3 regions of the Kocuria sp. MNB10 genome follow, and region 3 is predicted to be linked to each of the others. Evidence: riboswitches for the same ligand, from Rfam matches in the RefSeq annotation. Region 3 holds a riboswitch; each other region holds the start of a gene.
The links. A riboswitch is a leader RNA that binds a small molecule or an ion and turns the genes downstream of it on or off. The one in region 3 is predicted to bind cyclic di-AMP.
Positions count from the first base shown of each region.

Region 1: linked by a shared signal. The riboswitch ahead of ACW9PK_RS02735 (C40 family peptidase) and the one ahead of ACW9PK_RS10255 (C40 family peptidase) in region 3 are both predicted to bind cyclic di-AMP.
Region 2: linked by a shared signal. The riboswitch ahead of ACW9PK_RS05585 (C40 family peptidase) and the one ahead of ACW9PK_RS10255 (C40 family peptidase) in region 3 are both predicted to bind cyclic di-AMP.

Region 1 covers NZ_CM133411.1:610,704-620,436, forward strand. The annotation lists gene ACW9PK_RS02710 (hypothetical protein) at 1-345, shown strand, start outside; tRNA gene ACW9PK_RS02715 (tRNA-Arg) at 569-641, opposite strand; gene ACW9PK_RS02720 (DUF4031 domain-containing protein) at 717-1,598, shown strand; gene ACW9PK_RS02725 (hypothetical protein) at 1,785-2,072, opposite strand; gene ACW9PK_RS02730 (NlpC/P60 family protein) at 2,358-3,452, opposite strand; gene ACW9PK_RS02735 (C40 family peptidase) at 3,685-4,296, opposite strand; cyclic di-AMP (ydaO/yuaA leader) riboswitch at 4,300-4,458, opposite strand; gene ACW9PK_RS02740 (metal-dependent transcriptional regulator) at 4,859-5,569, opposite strand; gene serC (phosphoserine transaminase) at 5,776-6,894, shown strand; gene ACW9PK_RS02750 (MFS transporter) at 6,901-8,148, opposite strand; gene ACW9PK_RS02755 (DUF3027 domain-containing protein) at 8,205-8,765, opposite strand; gene ACW9PK_RS02760 (cold-shock protein) at 8,758-9,141, opposite strand; gene ACW9PK_RS02765 (hypothetical protein) at 9,291-9,548, shown strand; gene ACW9PK_RS02770 (response regulator transcription factor) at 9,636-9,733, shown strand, end outside.
Region 2 covers NZ_CM133411.1:1,238,217-1,247,949, forward strand. The annotation lists gene ACW9PK_RS05545 (proton-conducting transporter transmembrane domain-containing protein) at 1-673, opposite strand, end outside; gene ACW9PK_RS05550 (NADH-quinone oxidoreductase subunit NuoK) at 670-972, opposite strand; gene ACW9PK_RS05555 (NADH-quinone oxidoreductase subunit J) at 969-1,532, opposite strand; gene ACW9PK_RS05560 (complex I subunit 1 family protein) at 1,536-2,471, opposite strand; gene ACW9PK_RS05565 (hypothetical protein) at 2,464-3,699, opposite strand; gene ACW9PK_RS05570 (NADH-quinone oxidoreductase subunit A) at 3,690-4,034, opposite strand; gene ACW9PK_RS05575 (DUF305 domain-containing protein) at 4,139-4,825, opposite strand; gene ACW9PK_RS05580 (four-helix bundle copper-binding protein) at 5,242-5,652, opposite strand; cyclic di-AMP (ydaO/yuaA leader) riboswitch at 6,284-6,432, shown strand; gene ACW9PK_RS05585 (C40 family peptidase) at 6,438-7,100, shown strand; gene ACW9PK_RS05590 (class I SAM-dependent methyltransferase) at 7,240-8,001, opposite strand; gene ACW9PK_RS05595 (Y-family DNA polymerase) at 8,143-8,808, shown strand; gene ACW9PK_RS05600 (DinB/UmuC family translesion DNA polymerase) at 8,808-9,071, shown strand; gene ACW9PK_RS05605 (DUF4113 domain-containing protein) at 9,143-9,307, shown strand.
Region 3 covers NZ_CM133411.1:2,238,591-2,248,323, forward strand. The annotation lists partial or broken gene ACW9PK_RS10230 (Nramp family divalent metal transporter) at 1-301, opposite strand, end outside; gene ACW9PK_RS10235 (methyltransferase family protein) at 493-1,134, opposite strand; gene ACW9PK_RS10240 (ArsR/SmtB family transcription factor) at 1,250-1,582, shown strand; gene ACW9PK_RS10245 (cation transporter) at 1,579-2,277, shown strand; gene ACW9PK_RS10250 (hypothetical protein) at 2,333-2,485, opposite strand; cyclic di-AMP (ydaO/yuaA leader) riboswitch at 2,873-3,026, shown strand; gene ACW9PK_RS10255 (C40 family peptidase) at 3,032-3,691, shown strand; gene ACW9PK_RS10260 (ArsR/SmtB family transcription factor) at 4,147-4,515, shown strand; gene ACW9PK_RS10265 (cation diffusion facilitator family transporter) at 4,512-5,426, shown strand; gene ACW9PK_RS10270 (DsbA family protein) at 5,475-6,161, shown strand; gene ACW9PK_RS10275 (cytochrome c oxidase assembly protein) at 6,253-8,184, shown strand; gene ACW9PK_RS10280 (vitamin K epoxide reductase family protein) at 8,177-8,824, shown strand; one part of gene ACW9PK_RS10285 (IS3 family transposase) at 9,146-9,449, shown strand; AL1L pseudoknot at 9,445-9,579, shown strand; one part of gene ACW9PK_RS10285 (IS3 family transposase) at 9,449-9,733, shown strand, end outside.

The DNA of each region.
Region 1 (9,733 bases), 1.2 Mb from region 3:
GGCGTGCACGCGACCACGGGGCTCTTCACTCCCCTTCTCATGTGCCTGGGCTGGCTGCTGTTCACCGGGCTCAACACCCCGCAGCGCGCCCGCAAATGGGTGTACTGGGCGGTCATCCTGGTCTACGCGGTGGTCTTCCTGGTGGGCAACACCGTGCTCGACGCCGCCGTGGCCGACCCCGCGGACGCGTCCGCCGTGGCACTCGCCTCGGGGCTCGTGATCGCGCGGTGGGTGTTGTTCGCTCTGCTCGTGCTGATCGCCGTGATCGTGGCGGTATCCGTGACGCGCCGCAAACTCGACGACTTCTCCGAGGGCAAGCTGCCGGGCCAGCGTCCGCGCGCCTGAGCTCAGGGATACACCCCTCGCGCTTCCCCACACCGCGATTCAGCTGAGCTGACGCAGGTCTCAGGGCCGCGGGCTGCTTTTACTCCACTCGTACATCCCCGTTGACGTGCGGGGTCGGCCATCCTCACCGGGCGGGCGGGTTTCGCTGGGCGGGTCGGCCGGTTGTGGGAATGCACTGCGGGAATGACGACGTCCCGCCCGTTATCGGGCGGGACGTCCTCGGTGCCCCCGATTGGATTCGAACCAACGACACCGGCTTTAGGAGAGCCGTGCTCTATCCCCTGAGCTACGGGGGCAACACTGCACCACTGTATCGGCGGCGCGTTCCCCCCGCGAGTTGAGAGCACATCGGAACAGCGCACAATGGAGCCATGACCGTCTACATCGATCCACCCCGATGGCCCGCGCACGGCACGGTGTTCTCGCACCTGATCTCCGACACCTCCCTGGCCGAGCTGCACGAGTTCGCCCGCGGCCTGGGGGTCTCGGAACGTGCCTTCGACCGCGACCACTACGACGTCCCCGCGCACCGCCACGCTGACGCTGTGGCCGCGGGTGCCCTCGCTGTCGACGGCAAGAAACTCGTCCGTGTCCTGATCCACAGTGGCCTGCGGGTCCCCGCACGACGCCGCCCGGCCAAGCTCGCGGTGACCCTCACGCGCCGCTGGGCGCACCACTTCCCCGAGCATCCCGACCTGGGTGCCAAGCTGCTGAGCCGCTGGAGCGAACCGCACCGCGTCTACCACGGGCCTTCGCATCTGCTGAACGTGCTGGAAGGCATCGACCGGCTCACCCACGGCGCCCCGAGCGCGGAGCTCGTGCTCGCCGCGTGGTTCCACGATGCCGTGTATGACGGGCAAGCAGGTCAGGACGAACGGGACTCCGCCGAGCTGGCCCGGCAACGACTATCAGGCCCGGAGTGGCCCGCGGCCATCGGGCGCCGCGTGGCGGAGCTCGTGCTCGTGACCGTGGACCACCGCCCGGATCCGAGCGACGTGGACGCCTGTCGACTCGTGGACGCGGACCTGTCCGTGCTGGGCGGCAGCGAGAACGAGTACGAGCGGTATCGGACCACGGTGCGCCGCGAGTACGCCCACGTCCCGGACGAGCAGTTCAGGGCGGGCCGCGCCGAGATCCTGCGCGGACTCCTGGAAAAAGACACGTTGTTCCACGATCCTCGTGCGGTGACGTTGTGGGAGGCCCGCGCCCGGGAGAACCTGGAACGGGAGATCACGCAGCTGATCGCGGCCTGAGCCGGCCTTCGAGGTCGATTGGAAGTAACGGGGGACGGAGAGAACTCACCGCCGCGTGGAGCTCGGGGCCGGGCTGGACGGCCACGCGGACCCGTACGAATACCCAGCGACGTCGACCCGGCTCTCCGGTGGGTGGGTCTGCGACGAGCGCCGACAGCGGCGTGCCGGCTCCCCGGTGGGACGGGCTCAGCTGCGACGATCGGCGACGTCGTCGCCCGGCGCTGCGGGCGAGGTGGGCTGGGCTGCCCGGGCGGCCGCGCGGCGTCGCCGGAAGACGACCGTGGCGACCACGAGGCCGATGATGATCCCCACGCCACCGAAAACCGACAACCACATGGCGGCGTGACCCACGAACGCGGCCACTATGAACCCCACGACGATCCCCGGGATGGCACCGGCAACCATGCCCACGGCGTAGTAGGTGAATTCCTGGTCCTGCGGGGTGCGTGCGGCGGTGGAGAGATCGGAGGGCATGGCGTCCATTCTACGGGCCGGGGCTGCGCGATCGCTGGGGCCGATCCGCGATCGACGCCTGCACGAAGGGGGGTCGGGTGCTAGGTGGGCCGAGTGATCACCGCTGCCGGTCCACGTCCGGGTTCCAAGTTCCGGGTTCCGGGCACGAAAAAACGCACGGACCCTGCGGTCAACAGGGTCCGTACGTTCTCTATCGCTCTCATCGGGATCGGGTACACAACCGGTCCCGACTCGACACGAGGTGTGGCGCCGCGCGGATCAGCGCTGTGCCGAACTCGATCCGGTTCAGCCGACGCGGATGAACTCGGGGCCGGAGCCCACGTAGGCGCTGGTCTTCACGGTCTGGTTACCGTTCCAACCGCCGTGGATGGCCTGGCCGTTACCGGCGTAGATGGCCACGTGAGCCATGCCGGAACCGCCGTTGGCGTAGTAGGCGATGTCACCGGCGCGGGCCTGGTCCGCGGAGACCTGGGTGCCCAGCGACTTGTAGCTGGCCGGCCAGCCGTGGTGGTTGATGCCCACGGCCTTGAGGGAGTTGGTCACCAGCATGGTGCAGTCCTGGGACACACCGAGCTGAGCCTCGGCGGCACCCAGGATGGCCTGGCCCTTCGCGGAGCCGGACACGGAGGAGGCCTTGGCGGCGGGAGCAGCCTGAGCCTTGGCCTGAGTGTTGGACTGGGTGGTCGCCTGGGTGGCGGCGGGAGCAGCCTCGGCCTTCGCCTGGGTGTTGGACTGCGTGGTCACCTGGGTGGCGGCCTGAGCCTGGGGGGCAGCCTGCGCCTTCGGAGCGGCCGGGGCCTGCGGAGCCTTGTAGGACGCGGGCTGGGCGGCAGCGGCACCCTGGGCGGGGGCGTAGTTCGGGATCACCGGGGAAGCCACAGCGGCGCGCTGCTCGGCGGCGGCCTCCTTGGCAACGGTCTGAGCGGTGGCGGGAGCGGCGTGGCGGCCCTGGGCCACCGGAGCCTGCTCGGCGACCGAGGTGACGTTCTCGGAAGCGGTCACGACGGTGGGGGCTGCAGCCGGAACGGCGGGAGCCTGCAGCGGGGTCACGTCGGCCACGGGAGCGGCCTGGACCACGGAGGGCTGAGCGGGAGCCTGAGCGGCGGGCTGCGCCTTCTCGGTCTTCGCGGCCTTCTGCTCCTTGGCAGCGTTCTCCTGGGCCTTGTCGGCCTTGGCTGCGGGCTCCGCGGAGACGGTGTTATCGGAGGCGGGAGCCTCGGACACAGCGGCGGCGGGGGCCTGCTCGGAGGCATTCTGCGTGGCCTGCACGGACACGGTGGTCGCGAGGGCCAGACCTGAGAAGGCCGCGACGGCGGCGACGGTGCGGGCCTTACCCGCGAAGAGGCCCTTGGCGGCGTGAGGAGCGGTTTCGTTCGACATTCGTGTGGTTTCCTAACACGTTCGTGTCCACCCAGGGCACGGAGGTGTGCGGTGACCGGCACATCCGTCAGGACGCAGCAGCGGTGCACGGATTTGGGCGGGAGATTACGTTCGGTTTTCAGGTGGTTCCGGCGCGGTGTGCCGGCCGAGGTCCGGGGACCCAGCCAGCACACCCGGCCGCAATGTGGCTCGGTGTAGACCGCGCATCATGCTCGCGCGCGGTGTCACCGGGTCACCGGAAGGTGTAGTAACCATCCAGCTGCATGGCATTCACGGAGTGAACCTGAGTGCCCTGCGAGGGATTGAGAGCGGAGATCATCTGGCCGTTGCCGATGTAGATCCCCACGTGGGAGCCGCCGTTCTGGGAGACCAGATCGCCGGGCTGCGGGTTGGAGGTGGGGGTGCCAGCGGCGAACTGGGCCCAGGTGGTGCGGGGCAGGTTGATGCCGTTCTGGGCGTAGGCCCACTGGGTGAAGCCGGAGCAGTCCCAGGCCTTGAAGCCAACGCCGCCCCAGACGTACGCGCCGCCGATGCCCTGGTAGGCGGTGCCCACCAGACCACCCGTGGAGTGGTTCGACTGGGTGCTCACGCTGGCGGCGGAGCCCACGGTGTTGGTGGTCTGCATGGTGTACGACGCGTTGTAGGCCTGCACCGAGGAGGTGGACGCCTGGTAGCCGTAGGACGCCGTGGAGCCCAGATCGATGGGACCGCTCGAGGCCTGCGCGGGGGCCGCGAGGCCGACCACGGCGGCACCAGCGACGACCGTACCGATTGTGGTGTTACGCACGAGGTGCGACTGCGTCTCGGCGCGGTGCCGGGCAGAGTTCTGCTTCATGAAAGACATGTGTGTTCCTCCCTGCGCCTACGAGGTGAGCTGTCGGGTTCGGATGGGAGACATCCGGCCGCACGCACCTAGGTGCCGTGCTGGCTTGACCCCAAGGACCCGTCGGATTGCAACGAGCCCGGAAGTGGTTCCCCCGCTTCTGCCATGCGGATGTTCTGTGTACGGGTCCCGGAGCGCATGGCAGAACTCGGCGAACGCTCGGGAGTGGCGATCCGACCAGTGATCGGCACGGGCATGACTGTACAGGATGGATAACGAAAATGTCACGTTTTGATTACAGCCGGTCACGCATCGGGCATCGGTCGTTATGAATCACCGTGGATTACCACGACCGTCGATATCAATCGGCCGCCTCAACACGCCCGCCCGCTCGAAAGCCCACACCACGAAAAAAGCTCCTGACCTGCGGTGATACAGGGCTCACCCAGTGAGCGAAGGTCGAAACCGCACCGATCACCCGTGATTGTCCACACAGTCGAAAGGTCACGGTCAACTTCTCGAAGATCACGGCGCGTCGCGTTCCGACGTCACCGGAAGCAACCGCGAAGAGACGCAGCGGCGATCAGGCCTCGGCGGCGGCCACCCGAATGGCGCGCGCGGTGGCGGAGTCCAGGTCCAGGGACACTCCCGAATCGACCCGGGTCACCACGACCCGATTCTCGTTCCCGGGGTTGATCTCGGCCGTGACCCTGGAGCCCGTGAGGATGCCCGCGGAGCTGAGCATCTCGATGAGTTCCTGATCCGCCTGCACCACTTCCGGCAGCAGCCGGACTACGTACTCCGTGGAGTCCTGGGCTCCGGCGACCTCGAGCAGGGTGAGGCCGTCGAAGACCTCGGCCGCGGCACCGGTGCCGTTGTGCTCGCCCCGCCCCGGGATGGGCGTGCCGTACGGGGAGTTCTCGGGATCCCCCAGGAGGTTCACGAGCCGCTGTTCCACGCGCTCACTCATCACGTGTTCCCAGCGGCAGGCCTCCTCGTGGACGTGCGCCATGTCCAGGCCCACCACATCCGCGAGGAGTCGTTCGGCGAGCCGGTGCTTGCGCATCACGGACACAGCGGTGGTGCGCCCGGCCTCGGTGAGTTGCAGGGAGCGGTCCGGCGCGACCGAGAGCAGGCCGTCGCGCTCCATGCGGGAGACGGTCTGAGACACGGTGGGGCCGGAGTGGTGCAGGCGTTCCACGATGCGGGCTCGCATGGGGGTGATCCCCTCTTCCTCCAGCTCCAGCACCGTGCGCAAGTACATTTCGGTGGTGTCGATCAGATCGCCGCTCATGGTTCGTCCTCAGATTTCTGCGCACCACAGCGCGCGGGTCAACGACCCCCGGTGGGGGCTGCCGTTCAGCCTAGTCTGAATGATTCAGGATAATTATAGCCAGTGGGTGTCCTTGCGGCAGGCGTCTCGAACGCGCCATCGACTCCCCGGGCGGGCACAATGGGGGACACACCCGACCGCCCGCCAGAGGAGCCTTCGTGACCAGCATGCCCGTGATCCCCCCGTCCCTGTTGCCCGCGGATGGCCGTTTCGGCGCGGGCCCGTCCCGGGTGCGGGCCGAGCAGGTGGCCGCGCTCGAACGCGGTGGCAGCACACTGCTGGGTACGTCCCACCGCCAGGCCCCGGTCAAGAACCTGGTAGCGCAGGTGCAGGAGCGCCTCGCCGAGTTCTTCGCACTGCCCGAGGGGTACGAGATCGTGCTGGGTCTCGGTGGGTCCAGCACCTTCTGGGACAGCGCGGCCTTCAGCCTCGTGTCCCGGCGCGCCGAGCACCTCAGCTTCGGGGAGTTCGGCGCCAAGTTCGCGCACGTGACGGATCGCGCACCGTTCCTCGAATCCTCCGTGGTCATCGAGGCCCCGGCCGGTTCGCGCCCCGAGGGGCCTCGCGTGGCGCCCGGGGTGGACGTCTACGCGTGGCCCCAGAACGAGACCTCCACCGGCGTCGCCATGCCCGTACAGCGCGTTCACGCGGACGACGGCGCTCTGACGGTCATCGACGCGACGTCCGCCGCGGGTGGGATGGCGGTCGACCTCTCTGAGACCGATGTCTACTACTTCTCCCCGCAGAAGAACTTCGGCAGTGACGGTGGGATCTGGTTCGCCGCCTTCTCCCCCGCCGCGCTCGAGCGGGTCGAGCGCATCGCCGCGTCCGGTCGCTGGATCCCGGACGTGCTGTCCCTTGCCACGGCCGTGGAGAACTCCCGCAAGCACCAGACCTACAACACCCCCGCACTCGCGGGGCTCGTGATGCTCAACGAGCAGGCGGGCTGGCTCAACGCCCAGGGCGGTCTGGACTGGGCATCCCGCCGCACGGCCGAGACCTCGGGGCTCGTCTACGACTGGGCGCAACGCAGCGACGTCGCCGCCCCGTTCGTCACGCTGGCCGAGCACCGCTCCCCCGTGGTGTGCACGGTGGACTTCGACGACGCGGTGGACGCCGCCCGGATCGCGGCCGTCCTGCGCGCGAACGGCGTGGTGGACGTTGAGCCGTACCGCAAGCTCGGGCGCAACCAGTTGCGGATCGCCACGTTCGTCTCCGTACCGTCGGAGGACGTCCGCGCCCTGTTGGAGTGCATCGACTGGACCGTGGCGAACGGCCTGGACTGAGCGGACTCAGCCGCGCGACGTCGTCCCCGGCGCCGCCGTGGACGACGTCGCGAGCTGCCGTTCCCGGCGCAGTCGCCACGCGAAGCACGCGCCGATCAGCGCGCCCACGACCCCGGCGAGCACCGCCGCACCCATGCCCCACCGCGCCCCGAGCGTGTCGGTCAGCCACCCCACGGTGGGTGCGCCGATCGGCGTACCGCCCATAAAGATGGCCATGTAGAGACTCATCACGCGCCCGCGCATCGCGGGTGCGGTGGTCGTCTGGACATAGGCGTTGGCGGTGGTCATGATCGTGAGCGACGCGATGCCGCACGGGATCAGCCACAGCGCGAAAACCCACAGCGTGGGGGCGGTGGCCGCACCCAGGCACGTGATCGCGAAGGCCACGCAGCCTAAGAAGATGTAGCGCAACCGCGCCCGCGCGCGGCGGGCGGAGAGCAACGCCCCGGTCAGGGTGCCTACTGCCAGGATCGAGTTGAGGACGCCGAACTCCTCGGAGCCGCGCCCGAACACGGAACCGCCCATGGCCGCGAGGAACACGGCGAAGTTCATCCCGAACGTGCCGATCATGAAGATCGTGCTCATGACCGCCACGAGGTCCGGGCGGTGGAGCACATAGCCGATGCCCTCCCGGATCTGCCCGCGTGCCCGCCGCGCGCGTGGAGCGGGACGCAACTTGGCGGCGTCGATCAGCACGATCGCGCAGATCATCGCGGCGAACGTGAGGGTGTTAATCATGAAGACCCACCCCGTACCCACGGCGGCGACCAGCACACCGGCGACCGCGGGACCGATCAACCGCGCCGAGTTGAACGATGTGGAATTCAGGGCCACTGCGTTGGACACGTGGGTGTCCGGGACCATCTCCGAGACGAACGTCTGCCGGACGGGGGCGTCGAACGTCGCGACGATCCCCAGGCCCAGCGCGAACGCGTACACGGTGGGCAACTGCGCGACGTCCAGGAGCAACAGGATGCCCAACCCCAGGGCCAGCAGCGCCATGACACCCTGCGTGATCACAAGGATCCGGCGCCGGTCGTAGCGGTCCGCGAGCACCCCCGCATAGGGGGCGAGCAGCAATTGCGGAACGAACTGCAGGGCCATCACCACGCCCATGGCCGTGGCGTCGTGATCGGTCAGTTCATCGAACACGAGCCATGACTGGGCGGTGCGCTGCATCCACGTACCCACGTTGGACACGAGCGCACCCGTGAACCACAGACGGTAGTTACGGATGCGCAGGGACCGGAACATCCCCGACTCCGGGACCGCCGGCGGCGGGGCCCCGGGGGCGGCGGCCGGTCCGCTGCCTACGATGCTGCGCCGTCCTCGGCGTCTTCCGATGCAGCGGACTCGTCCTCGGTGCGGGAGGTCTCCCCATCGGTGGAGGTCTCCTCGGCGGGTGCGGTGTCACCGTCACCGGCGTGCTCGGCGTCGGCGGAGTCCTGCCCGTCGCCCGGGTGCTCGTCCCCCTCCGCCGGGGAGTCGTGCTCGTCCTGCGCCTCCTGCTCCTGCAGCGCCTGCATCCGCTCCTCCCACGGCACCCAGTCCGGGGCCAGGAGGGAATCAGGACCCGCCACGAGGCCGGTCTCGCACACGGTCACGTGCTTGCTGCGCGGGGCCCGGGCCACGGTCGCGTACCACGCCCAGCCGGGGTAGCCAGCCAGGCGACAGTCGAAGAGGTGGGTCAGCAGCCGGTCCTCGTGCACGGTGACACCGAGGTGTTCCCCCACCGAGGACGCGTCCGCCACGGGGGCCAGCACGGCCTCCCGCGCGAGATCCACCGCGCCCGTAAGCACCGGGTCCTGCTTGGGTGTGCGTGTACGCCCCGTGGGTCGCTGCGGAGCGGTCTCCGCGGTGGTCTCAGACATCGAGCTCATCCGCCACGGTGCGCAGGATGGTCGCGATCTTCTTGCCGTGTACGTGGTCCGGGTAGCGCCCCCGGCGCAGTCCGTTGGACATCCCGTCCAACAACCGGATGAGGTCCTCGGTGAGCACGGCCATCTCCTCGGGGGGCTTGCGCGTGTTGCGAGCCACGGACTGCGGCTTGCTCAGTAAGGTCGCGGACAGGGCCTGCGCACCGCGCTTGCCGTCCGCGATCCCGAAATCCATGCGGGTCCCGGGCTTGACCGTGGTGACCCCCTTGGGCAGGGCGGACGAATGCAGGAACACTTCCTGGCCGTCGTCGGTGGCCAGGAAGCCGAAACCCTTGTCTGCGTCGAACCACTTGACCTTGCCCGTGGGCACGCGGATCACCTCAGTCTCTCGTCGCCGTGTCTGCGCGGCCACCGACGGGAACGCGGGCGGCTCGCGAAGTCAATAGTTTAGCCCCCTCACGATCGCCCCGGGCCCGGATTCAACCCACCGCGTAACCGGTCCTTGCTACCGTGAGGACCATGTCCGAACCCACCGTTCCCACCGCATCCGGCCGCACCTCCCCGAGCCCTCACCGGGGCATGTCCCCCCTGCTCGTCGTCACACTGGTCCTCGCGTTCGTGTGCGTGCTGTCGCTGGTGGCGGTGCTCGTGGCGGCCGCCGGCGGGCACGTGATCTGGGGCGGGTTCACGGTCTTCCCCGCGATCTTCCTCCCCGTGGCCTTCCTGCTGATGTGCGTGGAACTGTTGCGGGGCGCGCGACGGCGCTCGGCCCGCTGAGGCGCGCGCAGCGGCGTCGCCGTCCTTCCAGATAACGGACGGCCCGAGAACAGAATCCATTCAGGAAACTCGGAGATACTGACGGGCGTGAACACGAAAACACCCGAAGCGAAACTGCTCGTCGTCGACGACGAACCCAACATCCTGGAACTGCTGGCCACCTCCCTGCGATTCGCGGGCTTCGA
Region 2 (9,733 bases), 1.0 Mb from region 3:
CCTTCATCGCCCCGGAGAGCCAGAAGGAGAACGGCAGCTGCGCGGCCTTGCCTAGGGCCGCCACGAGGATCCCGGCCGCGATCACGTGCCGCCACGGGCTCTCGGCGGCCGGCAGGGCGGACAGGGCCATCCCGGCGCCGCCGGCCAGGGCGGCGCCGGCGGCGACGTAGAGTCCCAAGTCCGCGGTGCGGGTCGTGATGAAGGCGGTGAGTCCGGCCGAGACGCGGTCGGCGTCCCGCCACCAGAACCCGATCAAGGCGTAGGACGTGGCGCCCATCAGCTCCCAGGCGAACAGCAGCGCCGGCAGGCTCGCGGCCGTGACCGTGGTCAGGGCCGCGGCGGCGAAGAGCAGCATCAGCCCGTGGAAGCGCGGCCGTGCCGCCCGGATGCTGCCGGCCGCGAAGACCAGCACCAGGAGCGTCACTCCCGCGACCATCGGGAGGGTCAGTGCCGCGAGGGCGTCGGCCTCCAGCGCGAAGTCGGCACCGGCCACGAACGGATACGCCAGGGCGGGCCGCGCCAGGGCGGCGACCGCCGCGAGCACCGTGGTCACCGCGGCGGTCGCCACCGCGACCGGGGCCGCGGCACGCTCCGCCCGGGTGAGGGCGAGCACCGCCCCCACGGTGGCCGGGAGCACCACCACGGCCAGCAGGACGGCCTGGGCCGCGGTCATCGGGAGAGCTCCTCGGCCATGTCCGTCATGTCGGTCTGGCGCCTGCGGTGCAGCAGCGTGGCCACGGCGAAGCCCATGGCCATCTCCACGGTCATGGCCGCCAGGATCACCAGCAGCAGCACCTGCCCGGAGGGGTCCGGGGCGAGGAACCACCAGAAGCCCGCGGCGGCCAGGAGGACCCCGTTGATCATCAGTTCCAGGCCCATCATCACCATCACCACCACCTGCTGGGACAGGGCGCCGTAGAGCCCGACGGCGAACAGTGCGGCGGCCACGACCAGCACGGCTTCCAGGGTCATCGGCCCACACCCCCCGGCTGGGGGTCGTCGGCCGGGCGGCGGCGCAGGTCGTCACCGAGCCGGTCGTAGCGGGTGCGGTGGGCGGCCAGGACCACCCCGGCCACGATGGTGGCCACCATGACAGGGCCCACCACGGCCATGACCAGCATCTTCTCGCCCATGATCTCCAGGCCCAGCGCGTGCGTGAGGTCCTCCGGCGGAGCACCGCGCCGCTGCGGCCACGGCACGAGCAGCGCACCGGCGGCCAGCAGCACGAAGACCCCGGCCGAGGCGACGATCGCGGTCTTCTTCCCGTGGGTCATGTCCATGGGCATCAGCGCCGGGTTCATGCCCATGAACATCACCATGTAGACCGCCATCACCGCCATCTCCATCACCATCATGAGGATCGTGATGATCCCGAGGTAGCTCTGCCCGAGCAGCAGAATCTGCACCCCCACCGCGATGAACGACAGCGCCAGGGCATAGGTGGCCCGGGCCATGGAGTCCACCACGAACACAGCTGCCCCCGCGGTCACGGCCACCACGGCGAGCACCCAGAATACGATTCCGACCAGCACGGCTCAGCCCTTCCAGACGACGACGAGGGACACGACCAGGTCCTGGAGCACGGCGGCCGGGAGCAGGACCATCCACCCGATCTCCATGAACCGGTCCGGGCGCAGCAGCGGAAGCTTCCGCCGCAACCACACGAGCACCGCGAGCACGGCCACGGTCTTCACCAGGACCCACGCCCAGCCGGGCAGGACCGGCCCGGCCCCACCCCCGAGGAACAGCGGCACCGAGAAGGCGGCTCCGGCGGTCAGGAACAGGTAGCGCCCGGCCTGGAGGACGAGGCGGTCGACCCCCGAGAGCTCGGCCAGCACGCCGCCGCCGATGTCGGCGGCCAGCGCCGGGGCGAACGGGCCCCACACGGAGAAGCCGGTCACGCCGATGAGGAACACGAGGAACGCCACCGGCATCCAGACCACGAACCACACGCCGTCCTGGGCCGCCGCGACATCGCCCACGGCCAGGCTGCCGGCGGCGATCGCCGGGGCCACCAGCGCGAACATCAACGGCAGCTCGTAGGCCAGCCCGTGCGCCAGGAAGCGGTAGCCGCCCACCAGGCCGTGGGCGGAGTTCGCACCCCAGCCGGCCAACCAGACCAGCGCCCAGACCATGACGTCCACGGTGTTGAACCACACGACACCGACGTCCAGGTCCGCCAGCGTCCACTCCCCCAGCGGGATCACCGCGATCATCAGGAACGCCCCGACCAGCATGCCCGCGCCACCGATCCGCCACAGCAGGGTGTCCGCGGCCACGGTGCTCCGGCGCCGCTGCCGCAGCAGCCTCGCCGCACGGCCCAGCGGCGCGCCCCATCCGCCGCCGGTGCCCTGCGCCCGGGCCGAGAGCGCCGCATCCAGCGCCACGGCGAAGAAGGCCAAGCCGCACAGGAGGATCCCCGCCAGCACGGCCCATCCTCCGGGGACGGTCGTCACCACGCTCTCAGCCATGCCCCACCGCCTGGACGGCAGGATGCGGATCGAGATCCAGGCTCGCCACGGCCAACCGCACGGAGCCCAGCTCCAGCCCGGTCACCAGCTCCGGCAGCACCGCCCACGGCACCGCGGCGTCCTCCACCGGGACCGGCTCCGCGCCGCCGGCCTCGGCCCGGATCCGTTCCACCCGGGCCAGCAGCCGGTCGTGGGCGTCCCCGAGGCAGCGCCGCGGCAAACCATGCTGCTCCAGGTCGGACGGGTCGAGCGGCAGCACGCCCCGCAGCGACCAGCGGAGCAGTCGTGATCTCCGGATCGTCCGGTGCAACCGCTCGGCGGCGGCCCGGGCGGCGTCCTCGTCACCGCACAGCAGGGCGTCCCGGGCGCGGCGGGCGCAGGCCGCCGCGTCCTCGACCCCCGCGAGAGCCAGCAACGCCATGACCTGGTCGCACCACACCACCGCCGCCGGCGCGGGACCGGGACCCGGTCCGCCTGCTCCGGCGCCGTCGACCACGGAGGCTTCGGCGTCGACCACGACATCCCCCTGCAACGAGCAGCGCAGCACGAGCCCGGCCGGCCAGAACGGCAGCACGGGACCCAGCGGCAGGTGGAGCACGTCCATCTCCAGCCCGTCACGGTCCTCCCCGCCCCCGGCCAGGGCGATTCCCCCCGGGGCCATGTCCATCCCGCCGTGGCCACTGTGGTCCATGCCGCCATGACCGCCGTGGTCCATCTCGCCGTGGTCCATGCCCCCGTGGTCCATCCCGCCGTGGCCGCTGTGGTCCATGCCGCCATGACCGCCGTGGTCCATCTCGCCGTGGTCCATCTCGCCGTGGTCCATGCCCCCGTGGCCCATGCCCCCGTGACCCCCATGATCCGCGTCCTCGGGGATCTCGGGTTCCTGCGCCCGCTCCTGGGCGTCCGTCCGGTGGTGCGGGGTGTCGAGAAGGAGGGCTGCGGCGGCGTCGAGGGCGGAACCTACAGTTCCGGGCGAGGTGATGTCGGCGCGGACGCGGGGACCGGGCATCTGCTCCCAGAGCCGGTCCACGAGCTCCGAGAGCTCGGGGCCGGGGACACCGCACACCGCCAGGACGTCCGCGTCCGCTGGTGTCCACGCCGGTCGCCACCCACGGCGGAGCAGCTGGTGCTCGACCTCCATCCGGGTCGCCCAGTGCCCCGGGACCTCGACGACGAGGACCCGGGTGGCCCGGACCGCGAGCCGGGCGAGAGCACCGCTTAGGCCCATCGGAAGGCTCCTTCGCGCCAGGCCCAGGCCACGGCGACGAGCAGGGCCCCGAGGAACAGGAACATCTCCACGACCGCGGAGATCCCCTTCTCGATCACGACCACCGCCCACGGATACATGAAGAGCATCTCGACGTCGAAGGCCAGGAACACGATTGAGGCGAGGTACCAGCGGGCGTGGAATCGGGACAGCGCGTGCTCCTGGGGCATCCACCCGGATTGGGCGGGCAGAACCGTCAACGGCTCGGCGGTGATGACGGCAGCGCGGTGGAGTGCATAGAGGAGAACGACGACCGACAGCGCCACCAGGGCCATGGCCACGATCCCGGAGTACACGATGGTCTCCCCTTTCGCGCGGTCGGAACATGGAAGTCTGTCGTTGATCGGTGGGGGCCACCCTAACAGGTGGCCCCACCGATCGCGCTGTTTCAGCTCGGTGATCAGGCGCGGCCGGCGAGCCAGGTGCGGAAGTCCGCGACCTGGGCCTGTTGGGTGGTGATCCCCGCGGTGGCCGCCACTCGCAGCTGCGGGTGCACGGCACGGGACTGCGGCTCGAGGAACTCGATGATCCCGCTGTTGTGGTGCGGAATCATCTTCTGCACGAAGGCGACGTCGAAGTCCTCACCGGCCTCCACGGCCGAGAGTTCCTCGATCATCATCTGGGTCTCCTCCTCCAGGATCTTCATCTCCTCCTGGGCTTCTGCCGGGACCTGGGCCATGGCCTCTTCCGGGGTCAGCCCGTACCACTCCTCCAGCCACCGGGTGAACTGGTCGATCTGGTGCTGCTGGTTGGCGATGATGTTCTCCGCGTGCGTGCGGATGTCGGGACTGGTGCCGCGCTCCAGCTCCAGTTCGGCCATCTCGATGGCGGCGCGGTGGTGCGGGATGATCTCGGCCAGGAACGTGATCTCCAGTTCCTCGCCTTCGAGGCCGGCCAGGGTCTCGCCGAACTCGTAGGCGGTCGGGGAGGTGGGCTCGGGCTGGAGAGTCTCGGTCTGGGTATGGGCAGAGACCGGGGTGGCCTCCCAGCGGGCGAAGGCCGGGGCGGTCGCCCCGCCCAGCAAGGCGGTGGCGACGGCGATAGTGGCGGCCACCGTGGGGCGGCCACGGAATGGGGTGGAACCCATGATGATGTCTCTCTTCCACGACGAGGGAGCTCGACCCTGAGATGCCGGCTCGGTGATCACCCCGCCGCCGGGGCGGGAACGATCCGCGCGGGCGGGGCTGTGCTCAATGAGATACGGGGGGAAGAAAGAACCCCCGCCTCCGGAGGTGCCCGGTCAACGGATCAGATTCCTCTTTCACCGACGGAGGCCCATCCACGGCCTCCGTGGGTCAGCGTCGGCCTCCAGAAGAGGCCCGGTTTCCGTGGAGGAACTTCTCCCCAGGTGATCAGTCACCCGGGGCATCACCCGGGCGGTGGGTGTGTCATGGCGTCGCCCGACTTGTGCAGCTCGGGCTTGCTCCGCGGCCTCGCTCCCAGCCAGCCCCGGAGCTTCTCACCGCCGTCCGCCACCCGGGTGATGGGTCCGCGGGGGCAGGCTCAGCCCAGGGCGGCGACCAGCTCGGCGCAGGTGGCCTCGCAGCGCCGACAGGCCTCCGCGCAGATCCGGCAGTGCTCGTGCATCGAGGCGTGCTTCTCGCACTCGTCCGCGCAGGCCTTACAGGCCATCTGGCAGGCCCGGATCGCATCCAGGGTGATGTTCGCGTCGTAGCCGGTGTGCCGGGAGAGAACCCGCCCGGTGGCCTCGCACAGATCCGCGCAGTCCAAGTTGGTGCGGATGCACTTGGTCAGCTCCGCGACCATGTCCTCGGACAGGCACGCGTCGGCGCAGGCGGTACAGGTCTGGGCGCACTGGAAACAGGCCTCGATGCAGGCGGCTAGCTTCTCCTCGTCCACCCCGCCCAGGTCCTTCGGGTAGGTCTCCAGCATCGACGTCACATGATGAGTCATGGCTTGCTCCTTCGTCGGTTCGGCCGAGGAGACGAACCGGCCGGAGCCAATCCGCCATACAACCGACAGCAAACTGCGGATCTGGCCGGATGAAGCACTTACTCCTTGAAGATTCCGTGAAGAAATCCCGAGAGCGAGGCGCGCGCCACGCCACGCATCCATTTCCTTTTGTGAAAGATGCATAGGAACCATGAAGATCTCATGAAGAAATCTCTCTCGCGCCGCCGGAAGAGAACGACTTCCTGAAAATAGCCTGGATGATTTCCTAGCCTTTTCTTACCAATCCCTGTGGGGCGGCAGGGGCTGGCAGCTGCGCTCTTGCACCCCTCTGACGGAGCCGCAGGTACAGGAGGGCCTGGGCGCACACCGCGTAAATCCGCTAGTCGCCGTCAGATATGCACCTCTTCGGCAGCAATGTGCTGGGGCGCGAGTAGAAGGCGGCCGCCGCCTCGGCTGTCACTCCCGAGCGTCTCTCCGTCCCGCTCGGCGGTGAAACAAGGGGGGAGGAGCGGCCGTAACCGTAACGTGACTTTTCCGTTATCTGTTCGCTACTGTCCTCTGCGTGCCGATCGCCGATCCGGTTGGCATCCCCGGGTACATCGCCGAATTCTGCCGGTGCCCGGGGTCCGCTGAAAAGACATCGCTTGGCAGAAGCGGGGGAACCATACACGGTCCCGCCCTTGGGGCCTGGGGGTTAAGCCGGCCGGACGCGCGCGTCCGCCCGGCCGGGTGTCTCCCACCCGCATCCGACAGCTCACCTCGCAGGCAAAGGGAGGAATCCACTCATGCCCATGTTCCAGCGCCGTACTGCTCGCCACCGCGCCCAGACCCCGTCCCGCCTCGTTCGCCGCACCACTCTCGCAGCCGCCGCTGGTGCGACGGTGCTCGGCTCGGTGGCACCCGCCCAGGCCTACGCCGAGCTACCGACCCCCTCGAACACCGCCTCCTCCACCCCCGCCCCCGTGGTGGCGACCCTGGCCTCGTCCCCCGCCGCGGCCCCGATCGTCCCGGCAGCCACCCCGGCCCCTGGGGCGCAGGCGGCCTCGACGCCGCAGATGGCCTCGGCCTCGGATGTTTCCGTCCAGTCCACCGACACTACTGCTGTCTCCACTTCCGGGAGCGGGCTCGTGGGCACCGCCATGCAGGGTGTGGGCGGTGGTTACGTCTGGGGTGGTACCGCCTTCGGCGCCTGGGACTGCTCCGGGTTCACCCAGTGGGTCTACGCCCAGAACGGCATCGAGATCCCCCGCACCAGCCAGGCCCAGTGGGCGGCTGGTACCCCGACCGCCAACCCCCAGCCCGGTGACCTTGTCGTCCAGAACGGTGGCGGCCACATCGGGGTCTACCTGGGCGGCGGCAAGATGATCTCCGCGCTGAATCCGACCCAGGGCACCTTCGTCCACGACGTCAACGCCATGCCCGTGGTCGGCTACGTCACCTTCCGCTGACCCACACCACTGGATGCCTTGGGCATCCACCCAGGGGCTCCCGGAGAAGCCGCCCCCGTGCTGTGGGGGCCCTGTCAACGACAGGGCCCCCACAGCACGGGATCTCATCCCGCAGTCCAGGCCTGGTTGCCAACGCAGGTCACCGCGTAGCTGGCTTCTGGGCAACAAAGCGTAGAATCCGCCCACCGAAGGACAACCGGAGGGCGAGGAGCTCCAGGCCGACCTGGTCGAGAACTGGTTCGAAGGCTCCGGGGTCGATGAGTCGGTGGGGAGAGCGATCGGCCCGGTGCACCAAGGAGGCCATCCGTGAGGCAAGCAGGTCGTATCCCACCAATGCCCCGCCCGGCCGCAAAACCCGGGACCCCTCGACCACCGCGTGTTCCCACTCGATGACGTGGTGGAGCATCAGGAAGCTCACAACCGTGTCAAATGACTCGTCCTCGAAGGGCAGGCGGGTGGCGTCGGCCTGACAGGCCTCAGCATGGGGGAATCTGACAAGGCATTGCTGCGCAACCTCAACCATCACCGGGTCGGCGTCGGTCGTAGTGAGCCGCACCCAAGGGTTGGCTTGGACGATCGCTTCGGCCATCGCCCCGCTGCCCCCGCCGATTTCCAGCACGTTCCCGGTGACGGGGAAGCCTTGGGTCGCCCAGGGGACCATTCGCCGGGCCAAAAGACTCCATGGCGCACTGCGGCAGCACGAAGCTTCTAGAGCGGACATCCTCGGCATGGACTCCCCCTCCCGGTGCATCCGGATCGTGTGCGCCGAGCCTAGTTCCACGATCGACAGCAGTGAACCGGCTCGGCAAGGACGAGGCGACCTCGCTATGCACACCGCCCGGGGTGGGCGCGGCCGCTGATTCGAGGAAGCTAGGTCCCTGGCCTCCGGACCCCCACCCATGCCCCCTCACGCGGGGTCAGCAATGATGTCGCCTCCGGCGGCTATACCTGCTCTCATGGGCAGGGATCAGATCTCCAAGCACAGGGAACATCGCAAGAACGAACATCGCGACATACCAACACGCCCCGTGGGGCGCTCGGCGTGATCGCCCTGGTGGACGTGAACAACTGCTACGTGTCCTGCGAACGTCTTTTCGACCCGTCCCTGCTCGGCAAGCCCACTGTGGTGCTGAGCAACAACGACGGGTGTGTGGTCGCCCGCTCCGCCGAAGCCAAGGCCCTGGGGATCCAGATGGGAGATCCGTGGTTCAAGATCGCCGCCGATGCCCGCCGGTGGGGCTTGCAGCGTAGATCCTCGAACTACCCGCTCTACGCCGATCTCTCCCAACGCACCATGGCTCTGCTGGACCGCTACGCCCAGGCACAGGAGATCTACTCGATCGACGAGTGCTTCCTGACCCCTCCCCCCGGGCACACACGCGAGCTGCTGGCCTGGGGCCGGGAGCTGCAGCGGTTGGTAGCGCGCAACGTGGGGCTGCCCGTCAGCGTGGGCATCGCCCCCACCAAGACCCTGGCCAAGCTGGCCACCGAAGCGGCCAAGAAGATCCCCGCCACCGGGGGCGTGGTGCACTGGGAGAACACCCCGCCGGGCTTCTGGGGCCGGCTTATGGGCACCCTGCCAGTGACCGAGGTGTGGGGGTGGCCGCGCGCACCGCCCGCCGCCTGGCAGCCCAGGGGACCACCACCGTCGCCGAGCTGCGCGACGCTGACCCGGTACGGATCCGCGATCGGTTCTCCGTGGTGCTGATGCGCACCGCGCTCGAGCTCAACGCGGTGCCGGCGATCCCCGTGGAAGAAGAGACCGCCACCAAGCAGCAGATCCTGGTCTCCCGCTCCTTCCCCGAACCAATCCTCGACCCTGCCCTGATCGCAGAGGCGGTGGCCGATTTCGCCCAGCGGGCCGCGCGCCGGCTGCGCAAGGAGGACCAGGAAGCCGCACGTCTGACGGTCTTCGCCGCCACCTCACCCCACCGCCCAGGCCCTGACCACACCACCCCAACGCTCATGTAAGGCTGCCTGCTCCGACACACGAGCCCGGGGCGCTGGCCGCTACGGCCCGCAGGGCCCTGGAGCCGCACCTGGTGCACGGGATCCCGTACATGCGCGCCGGGGTGATGTGCCTGGAGCTCACCGACACCGGTGCTGCCGCGCCCCTGCCCGGTACCGCCCCCACCACAGCGCCCATCGGGTCCCTGATCGACGCCGTCAACACCCGGTTCGGCACCGGCACGGTCGGCTTGGGCTGATCCGCGACCAGCGCCCCCAGCCCTGGGACAACCACCAGGCAGCCCTCTCCCCCGGCTACACCACCGACTGGAACGCCTTGCGCACCGTCAGCTGATTCCTGTTTTTGGCCTGCCTGGCGACACACCAGCGGCGGTTTGTGTACGAATGCAGAATCATGGGGCATACTTTGTCACATGACTGACAAGGGGGCGCGCCGCATACCTCGCGCCTTGGGGCCTATGGTTCCCCTCGTCATCCAGATCCCGCAGGAAGTGGAAACCGCCATCCGCTCCGCTGCGGCGCAGGACGACGTGAGCATGTCATGGTGGATCGTCGCTCAAGCAGCACGGAGCCTCGATCTACCCCAATACGAATACCCGCCCGCACATGACTGAAGGCGGCCCCCCGCCAGGGACCGCCTTCAAAGTCTCGAACACCGTTCCAGC
Region 3 (9,733 bases):
GGGGCAATCGGTCGCCCAGCAACTCGGGCAGGCTCGATCCGGTGACCAGCCCGACCTTCGCCGAGAGGTACTGGATGAGTACCGCCATGGCATTGGCGGCCACCAGCACTCACACCAACAGGTACCCGTACTGGGCGCCGGCGGTGAGGTTCGCCGCGACGTTGCCCGGGTCCACGTAGGCGACCGCGGCCACGAAGGCTGGACCCAACAACCAGGGCAGCGGTTGGCGGCGCACCCACCGCTCTCCTGGGGAAGTGGCGGCAACACCTGTTGAGCCGGTGCGCCCGGTCCCGGTCCTCATAGAAAGTTAAGCTATACGAACTTTCCGGCGCGGGGAATGGGGGCCCGGCCTCGAGGGCTTGGTCATGCCCCCAAACGTGCGCGCGCAGGAGGGGCTGGGCGCCTCGACAGCCGATCACAGGGGCATGGAACTCCGGACGGTGCTGGTCTCCTGGGGTGGGGGAACTGTCGGCCAGTGGTGGGGTCCTGGGTTCAGGGGGTCAGCTCGCCCAGGGGTGCGGGGCGGAGTCGGCCGAGACCGGGCATGAACCGGCCGACATGAGCGGCGTAGGAGGCGTAGGCCTGTCGGTGGGTGCTCAGCAGGTAGGGCTCTTCGACGAGACGGACCTGCAGCTCCACGGCCACCAGCAAGCACAGCCACGCCGCTGCAGTGACCACGGTGGGCACCAGGAGGGTCAGGCCGGCCAGGGTGGTGAGCATCGCGGTGAAAATCGGGTTGCGGACCACGGCGAAAGCCCCGGTGGTGACCAGCTCGGTGCGTTCGGTGGCGTCGACACCCACCCGCCAGGAGGCGCCCATGCCGGCCTGGGCGGCTAGTACACCGAGGAAACCCACCACGGTGACGACCGCCCCGGCCCAGGACAGTGCTTGCGGGAGCCGGGGTGCGGCCACGGTGCCGGTGAGGGCCAGGACGGGCCCGGCCGCACCGAGAACCAGGGCGGCCGCGAACAGGATCCCGCCCCACCACTCGGGCGAGCCGGGCGCCCCGCTCACCCCGCGGAAGCCGCTGGAGCCGGTGCGGCGCCGGTGGATCCACGACCGCACACCGAAGGCGGTCACCAGGCCGGCCAGGTACAGGCCCAGCGCCAGAGCCGGGGCCACTTCCGACATCATCACGGTCCTCCTCGATCCGGCAAACGCAGCACGCCCCGGGTGACCCGCTGGTGCGCCCGAGGAGTGCCAGCAGGCCACCCCTCAACAGTACACAGAAACCTGTACCGTAGGGGGGATGACCGCGGTGACCCCCACCCATACTTCGGCCCTGTCCCGGTTGGGCCATGCTCTCTCGGACGGGACCCGGACCCGGATCCTGCTGTCCCTCCGAGACGCCCCGGCCCGGCCCTCGGAACTGGCTCAGGCCCTGGGGGTGTCCAAGCAGGTGATCTCCAACCAGCTGGGGTGCCTGCGCGGGTGCGGGCTGGTGACCTCCACCGCCGAGGGGCGCAGCACCTGGTACTCCCTGGCCGATCCCCGCCTCGGGGCTGCCCTGGGGGACCTGCTGGAGCTGGTGGTCACCGTGGACCCGACCTGCTGCTCCCCGGAAGGATGCACCTGCACATGACCTCCCTGACCCTGGACCCCAAGCCCATCGCCGATGCACGCCGGGCGGTGCTGCACCGCAGGGTGCGCTGGATCGTGGCCGGCACCATCACCTACAACGTGCTCGAGGCGGTCATCGCCCTGACCGCCGGCACCATCGCCTCCTCCTCGGCGCTGATCGGCTTCGGCCTGGACTCGATCGTGGAGGTCCTCTCCGCGGCGGCGGTGGCGTGGCAGTTCGCCGCCCCGGACCCGCACCGACGGGAAAAGGTGGCGATGCGGGTGATCGCGTTCTCCTTCTTCGGCCTGGCTGCCTTCGTCACCGTCGATGCGATCCGCGCCCTGCTCGGGGCCGCCGAGCCGGAACACTCCCCGGTCGGGATCGCCCTGGCCGCGGTGAGCCTGCTCATCATGCCGTTCCTGTCCTGGTTCGAACGCCGCACCGGCCGGGAGCTGGGCTCTGCTTCTGCGGTGGCCGATTCCAAGCAGACCCTGCTGTGCACCTACCTCTCCGCCGTGCTGCTGGTAGGCCTGGTGCTCAACAGCACCCTGGGCTGGTCCTGGGCCGACCCGCTGGCTGCGCTGGTGATCGCCGCCGTGGCGGTCAAGGAGGGGCTGGAGGCCTGGCGCGGAGACGCCTGCTGCACTCCCGTTGCGGTCCTCACCGCCGAGGACGGTGCACACTGCGGTGGATGCGGTCCCAACTGCGCCCACTGAGCACGGTCGGCACGCGTCGGCGCCCCGAGACGAGGACGCCGGGGCGCACGGCTTCTCAGGAACCGAGGTAGACGGAGATCGCGGCGAACAGCGCAACTCCGCCGGTGAGCAGGATCGGTCCCGGCACGCTGGTGTCGCCTTCGTGGGCTTGGTCGGGCATCTCCTCGACCACAACGCTGGCTAACGTTCCGCCAGTCAGTGCGAGCATGGACAGAGCCCAAATTTCCGGGGCTTGATGCAGCGCGAAATATCCCAGGATGGCCGCGGGCTTCGCTCTCGATCCACCCGCCGCGCCTTTTGAAGTGGCTCCTGTCCCCACCGCTGTGTGGGCGACGACTCCCCGCGCAGCGTCCACGCACCAACAAGCCACCTCACTCAAAGCGCAGAGCGCCCCGCCTTTCTCGGGAAATTAACAGGAAAAAGCCGACAACAATTCAGGTCTTCATCAAGCCTTGACCACTTCTTTACGATCTCTATACATTCCCGAATCGGATTGTGATTGTTTCGTAATCTCCTTGTACTCTTCAGTGCGTGCCGACCACTGATCCTGTCGGCGCCCTCGTGGCACATCGCCGAGTTCTGCCGGTGCTCGGGGTTCCTGAAGAGAAATCGCTTGGCAGAAGCGGGGGAACCATTACCGGTCCCGGTGTACCGGGGCCTTGGGGTTAAGTCTCAGAGCGCGTGCGTTCTGCGGCCGGGTGTCTCCCACCCGCATCCGACAGCTCACCTCGTAGGCAAAGGGAGGAACTCCACCATGTCGCTTTTCAAGCAGCACACTGCCCGTCACCGCGCCCAGACCTCCTCGCGCGCCGTGCGTACCACCACCGTCGTCGCCGCCGCCGGCGCAGCGCTGGTGGGCTCCATCGCTCCGGCCCAGGCCTACGCCGAGATCCCCGCCGCCTCCGGGTCCTCCTATGCGGCTCCGGCCTCGGCGATGGCCGATCTGGCCTCCTACACCACCCCGGCCCCGGTCGCCGCGCAGCCCGCCGCCCCCGTCGACCAAGCCCCGGCCCCGCAGCAGAGCGCCGCCACCTCGAGCGTGAGCCCGCAGTCCACCGCCATCACCGAGATCGCCCCGGCCGCCGGCGGCATCGTGGGCACGGCCATGCAGGGCGTGGGCACCGGCTACGTCTGGGGCGGGACCTCCTTCGGGGCCTGGGACTGCTCCGGATTCACCGGCTGGGTCTACGCCCAGAACGGCATCGACATCCCCCGCACCAGCTTCCAGCAGATCGCCGCCGCCACCCCGACGTCCAACCCGCAGCCTGGTGACCTGGTGTCCCAGAACGGCGGCAACCACATCGGCATCTACATCGGTGGCGGCAAGATGGTCTCGGCGCTGAACCCGACCCAGGGCACCTTCGTCCACTCCGTCAACGCCATGCCCGTCGACGGGTACTACACCTACCGGTGAGTCTCGCCGATGTGGTGAAGGCCGGCCGGTGGGCTCATCCGTCAGGTGCGGAGTGCCCCGCCAGGATCATCGTCGATGGACCGCATGGGTGCACTCGGATGGACCGCATGGGTGCACTCCGCAGCTGTAGCCGCAGACTCGAACGATTGCCACGATCCTGTCGATGTGCACACGCCAGCGAATCGGCACACGGGGAGCAGTCCTGCGGAGAGGATCGGAGAGTGCTCATGGCCTTGCCCTGTCTTCCGCTGGACGCGGGCAGTGCTTATCCTGCTCCGCCTCGGCATTGGAGCGAGAGCCCTTAGGGTGCAGCGATGGCTCGGGGGACGGGGATGCCGCAGTGGCGGACGGCACCCCCGTCCGCCCTCACCGTATGAATACGAGCTGGACATTGCCCGATCATCAAGGGAAGCCCCTCATCTCCTTTGATACAGATTCTGCTGTACGGTTATTGGATGAGGATCTTGTCCCCGGTCGCGGCGATGTCCCGTTTCGGCAAAGCACTGGCCGATCCCACCCGGGCCGCGGTGCTGCTGCAGCTGCAGCAGGGCCCAGCGGTGCCCTCGGAACTGGCGGCCCGGATCGGGGTGAGCCGGCGGATCGTGTCCAACCACCTGGCCTGTCTGCGCGACTGCGGGTTGGTCGTGGGCGTGCCGGTGGGGCGCAACGTGCGCTATGAACTCTCGGACCCCAAGCTGGCCCACGCGTTGGAGGACCTGCTGGGCACTATCCTCACCGTCGAACCGGTGTGCCGGTGCGGGACACCCGAGTGCGCCGCCGAGGCCCTCGCCGATGACGCCACCACCCAGGAGATTCCGGTATGAGCGGCGAGCACGATCATTCCCACGCCGGCGCCGGGCGGAGGGGGAAACTGGCAGTGGTGTTCGCCATCACCGCCACGATTATGGTCGCCGAGATCATCGGTGCGGTGGTCTCGGGCAGCCTGGCGCTGCTGGCCGATGCCGGGCACATGTTCACCGACTCGGCCGGGCTGCTCATCGCCCTCACCGCCGCGACCCTGGCGCTGAAACCGGCCACGGACAAACGCACCTGGGGGTACCAGCGCGCCGAGATCGTCGCCGCGGCCGCCCAGGCCTCGGTGCTGCTGGCTGTGGGCGGGTTCATCGCCGTCGAAGGGGTGCGCCGGCTGTTGGAGCCCCCCGAGGTCGAGTCCACGGCCATGCTGTGGTTCGGGGTGGTCGGGCTGGTCGGCAACATCATCGGGCTGGTCATCCTCGCCTCGGGCCGGGGGGAGAACCTGAACATGAAGGCCGCGTTCCTGGAGGTGGCCAACGACGCCCTGGGCTCGGTAGCGGTGATCGTCTCCGCGATCGTCATCGCCACCACCGGGTGGACCCGGGCGGATGCGGTCGTGTCCTTGTTGATCGCCGCCCTGATCGTGCCGCGGGCTCTGATCCTGCTGCGCGACACCATCGAGGTCCTGATGGAAACCACCCCGAAGGGCCTGGACCTCGAGCAGGTCCGCACCCGCTTGGAAGCCCTGCCGCACGTGGTCGGTGTGCACGATCTGCACGCCTCGCGCATCGACTCCGACACCCCGGTGCTCTCGGCCCACGTCACCGTCCACGACGGCTGCCTGAACGCTGAGCACGCCGGGGTCGTCCTGGCGGATCTGCAGGCCTGCGTGGCCCGTGACTTCGACGTAGCCATCGAGCACTCCACCTTCCAGATCGAACCGGCCTCCCACCGCCACGATGAGACCCTCCACCCCTAGCCCCCTCCACCGGTACGCCCTGCTGCCGGAGACAGAACGGACACCCCTGTGAGTACTACCGCCAGCCCGCCCACCCCAAAGCAGAAGCCCTCCAAGGCCAAGATCATCGTGTGGGTCCTCCTGGTCGCCGTCGTGGCCGCCGTGGCCATCCCGATCCTCATCGCCCGTGCCAACTCCACCCCCGAAACGGTGCCCCAGGGCCAGGGGCAGGTCGTGCGGGAGAACAGCCGGGTGCTCTCCCAGGCACCGGACGAACAGGCCGTGCTGGTGGAGTTCCTGGACTATGAGTGCGAAGGGTGCCGGGCCGCCTACCCCGTCATCGAGGAGCTGCGGGCCGAGTACGCCGACACCGTCACCTTCGTCCACCGCTACTTCCCGCTGCCGGGCCACCGCAACTCCATGAACGCCGCCCTCGCGGTCGAAGCCGCCGCCCAGCAGGGACAGTACGAGGCGATGTACCAGCGTATGTTCGAGACCCAGGAACAGTGGGGGGAGTCGGCCGAGGACCAGAGCGCGGTCTTCCGCGGCTTTGCCGAAGACCTCGGCCTGGACATGGCCGCCTTCGACGCCGCGGTGGCTGATCCGGCCACCCAGGAGCGCATCGAGCTCGATGTCGCTGACGGTGAGGCTCTGGGGGTGGGTGGGACTCCCACGTTCTTCCTCGATGGGGAAGTGCTCAACCCCGAGTCCCTGGAAGGCTTCCGGGACGCCGTCGAAACCGCAGCCACCGACTGACCCAATGGTCACCCCACCCCACACGCCCACCCCGCCGGTGGTCCTCCCCCCGCCTCCCGGCCCGACGCCGACTGGACGGCGCCGGCGCGCCATGGCTGCCGTCTACATCGGTATCGGGGTGGGGACCTTGGCCGTGCTGTGGGTGGCCCTGGGATCCTCCGGGGCCACCGCGCCCCGGGAAGTGCTCGATCCCGGGGTCCTGGTGCGCTGGGGGTTGCCGCTGGCCACGACCGTGCATCACCTGGCCATGGGCATCACCTGGGCCGGGCTGGTCTTCGCCACCACCGTGGTGCCCCGGTCCACTCCGGTCCCCGGAGCGGGACAGACCAGGGCCGAGCACCCGGCCTTCGCCCGGGCCATGACGGTGGCTGCGGCCGCGGCCGCGGTGTGGACCCTGGCGGCGGTGGCGATCATCGTGCTCAGCTACGCCGACACCATCGGGGCTCCCGTGTCCGGCTCGGCCGAGTTCACCGGGCAACTGGGTTACTACGTGACCCGCCTGATCCCCGGCCAAGCATGGGCCGTCACCGCGGTGGCCGCGGCACTGACCACCACCCTGGCCGTGCTCGTTCGTTCCCCGGCGGCGGTGGCCGCCACCGCCCTGGTGGCCCTGGCCGCCGTCATCCCGCTGTCCCAACTGGGACACGTGGCCGGGGTCGATGATCACAACGGGGCCGTCAATGCTCTGGCCCTGCACCTGCTCGGTGCCGGGATCTGGACCGGCGGGATCATCGTGCTCGCCCTGCTCGCCCCGCTGCTGACCGCCCCCGCCACCGGCCACGGGTCAGCCCGGACCGTGCTGGAACGCTTCTCGGCCCTGGCCGGGGTGGCTTTCGTCCTGGTGGCTGTCTCGGGAGTCATCAACACCGTCTACCGGATCGGTGGCTGGGACGGGCTGGACTCCGGCTACGGGGCGCTGGTGATCGCCAAGACGATCGCCACCGTGGCCCTGGGCGTGCTGGGGTACCTGAACCGCCGGGCGATCACCGCCGGCACCCCGACGCTAGGCCGGGTGTGGCGGCTGATCACCGTGGAGGTCTTCATCCTCTGCGCCGTGATGGCCCTGGGCGTGGCCCTGGCACGCACCCCCACCCCGGTGCCTCTGGAGAGACAACCTGACATCACCCCCGCGGAGATCCTCACCGGCTACCTCCTGCCCCCGCCCCTGAGCTTCTCCGGTTGGTTCACCCAGTGGCGCGTCGACTGGCTGTGGATCGCCGTGGCGATCCTCGCGGCTTGCCTCTACCTGGGCGGGGCCCGACACCTGCGCCGCACCGGCGCACCATGGCCGGTGGCACGCACGGCCGCATTCCTGGCCGGTCTGGTGCTGCTGGTCTACGTCACCTGCGGAGCGATGGCCCTCTACGCCCCGATCCTGTTCAGCGTCCACACCGCCGCCCACCTGCTGCTGAGCTTCCCGGTGCCGCTGCTGCTGATCGCCGGAGCGCCCGGCCGCCTGGCCGCGGCCCTGGTTCCGGTCCGCACTGACGGCAGCACCGGGTGGTGCGAGCTCGCCGCTGCATGGCGCACCTCCCGGGCCGGGGCCCTGCTGGCTCACCCGGCCCCGGCCGGGATCCTGATGCTGGCCGGGCTGGGCGTCTTCTACTACACCCCCGCCTTCGCCGTGGCCCTGCACACCCACGTCGGCCACGAGCTGATGAACACCACCGCCGTGGCCCTGGGCCTGATTTTCGCTACCGCCGCGCTGGCCGCCCCACCGGACCGCAGAGCGGTGCGCACGCAGGCCTTGGTGCTGCTCGCGGTGGCCACCGTGCTGGGGATCTGGGTGGTGTTCACGGCCCTGTCACCGACGGTGATCCAACCAGAGTGGTTCTCCGGACTCGGCCGAGACTGGGGGCCTTCTCCGCTGGCGGATCAACAATCCGCGGCCCATTCCATCCTCTTGGCCGGGGTCCTGCCCCTGTTGGCCGCGGCCCTGGCCGTCCTGGCTCGAAGACACCAGCACGGCACCACCGACGCCACCGTTGATCGAGGAACCCCCAAGGACATCCACCATGGCTGAAACCACCACCAGCGCCCACCGCCACCCAGGCGCCGGCCCGGTCGCCGAGGAGCACCTGCCCGGATTCGCCCGTCGCCGCCCCTTCGCCCTGGTCCTGTTGGTGACCGGGGTGATCGGGTGGGTCGCCTCGGCGATTCTGGTGCTCGAGCGCCTTCAGCTCTACAAGGACCCGGGCCACGTCACCAGTTGTGACATCAACCCCTGGGTGTCCTGCGGGCAAGTCATGGGCACCTGGCAGTCGGAGCTCTTCGGCTTCCCCAACCCGCTGATCGGCATCGTCGCCTTCGCGGTGGTGATCACCACCGCCATGACGATCCTGGCCGGGGCCCGCCTCGGGCGCTGGTACTGGGCGGGCCTGCAGGTCGGGGTCACTCTCGGGGCGGTGCTCGTGATCTGGCTGTGGTCCCAGGCCCTGTTCGCGATCTACATCCTGTGCCTGTACTGCATGATCGTGTGGGCGGCGATGATCCCGCTGTTCCTCCTGCTCACCGTGCGCAACCTCGCCCACGGCGTCATCCCCGCCCCGCCCCGGTTGGTGCGCTTCGCCACCGAGTGGGCCTGGACCCTGGTGGCCATCGCCTACGTGGCCGTGGCTGCCTCGGTGTTCTTCCGCTTCTTTTCTACCTTCACCGGCCTCTGACCCACCCCTGAACGATTCCGGCCATAGCGCCCCTTCAAAGATGCCATGGCCACGATGTCCAGCGACCCGACAACTGCCCCCTGGATCTTGCCGCAGCACCTGCTGTTGGATGTCCTCGAACAACAGCCAGAGGGCCCCTGCCATGGCAGGGGCCCTCTGGCTGTTCCCGACGGTGCCGCGCATCCGGTGACACGACGCGCTCCGTTTGAGGGATGGAAGCGACCACCATTAGTGGGACACCCACGCCAGTGCTGCCCCTGCTCATCGTGAAGCGCCGTGAGTTTGTTGGAGGCTCCTGACCTTGGAAACGAGGATGGAGTTATGCCGAAGGAACTGGCGAATGGGAAGCCGACGACGCGTCGCTACTCGGACGAGGAGAAGGCCGCCGCGGTGCGGATGGTGAGGACGCTGCGGGCCGAGCTCGGGGTCACGCAAGGAACCGTGCAGCGAGTCGCGACGCAGCTCGGGTACGGGGTCGAATCCGTGCGGATGTGGGTGAAGCAGGCCGACATCGACGAGGGTGTCACCTCCGGCGTGAGCTCGGCGGAGGCGCAGCGGGTGAAAGAGCTCGAGCAAGAAGTCCGCGAGCTTCGCCGGGCCAACGAGGTGCTGAAGCGGGCTGCGTCTTTCTTCGGGGCGGAGCTCGACCGCCACTACCGGAAGTAGTCGCGTTCATCGACGCGAACAAGGACGACCTCGTCGACGGTCGCCGGCTCGGAGTCGAGCTCATCTGCAGACAGTTGCAGGTGGCTCCGAGCAGCTACTACGCCGCTAAGACCCGCACCCCGTCCGCCCGTGCCCAGCGGGACGAGGAGCTGATCCCGCGGCTCGTCGAGCTGTGGGAGGCGAACTACCGGGTCTACGGGGTCCGCAAGCTCTGGAAGGCGGCCCGGCGGGCGGGGATCGCGA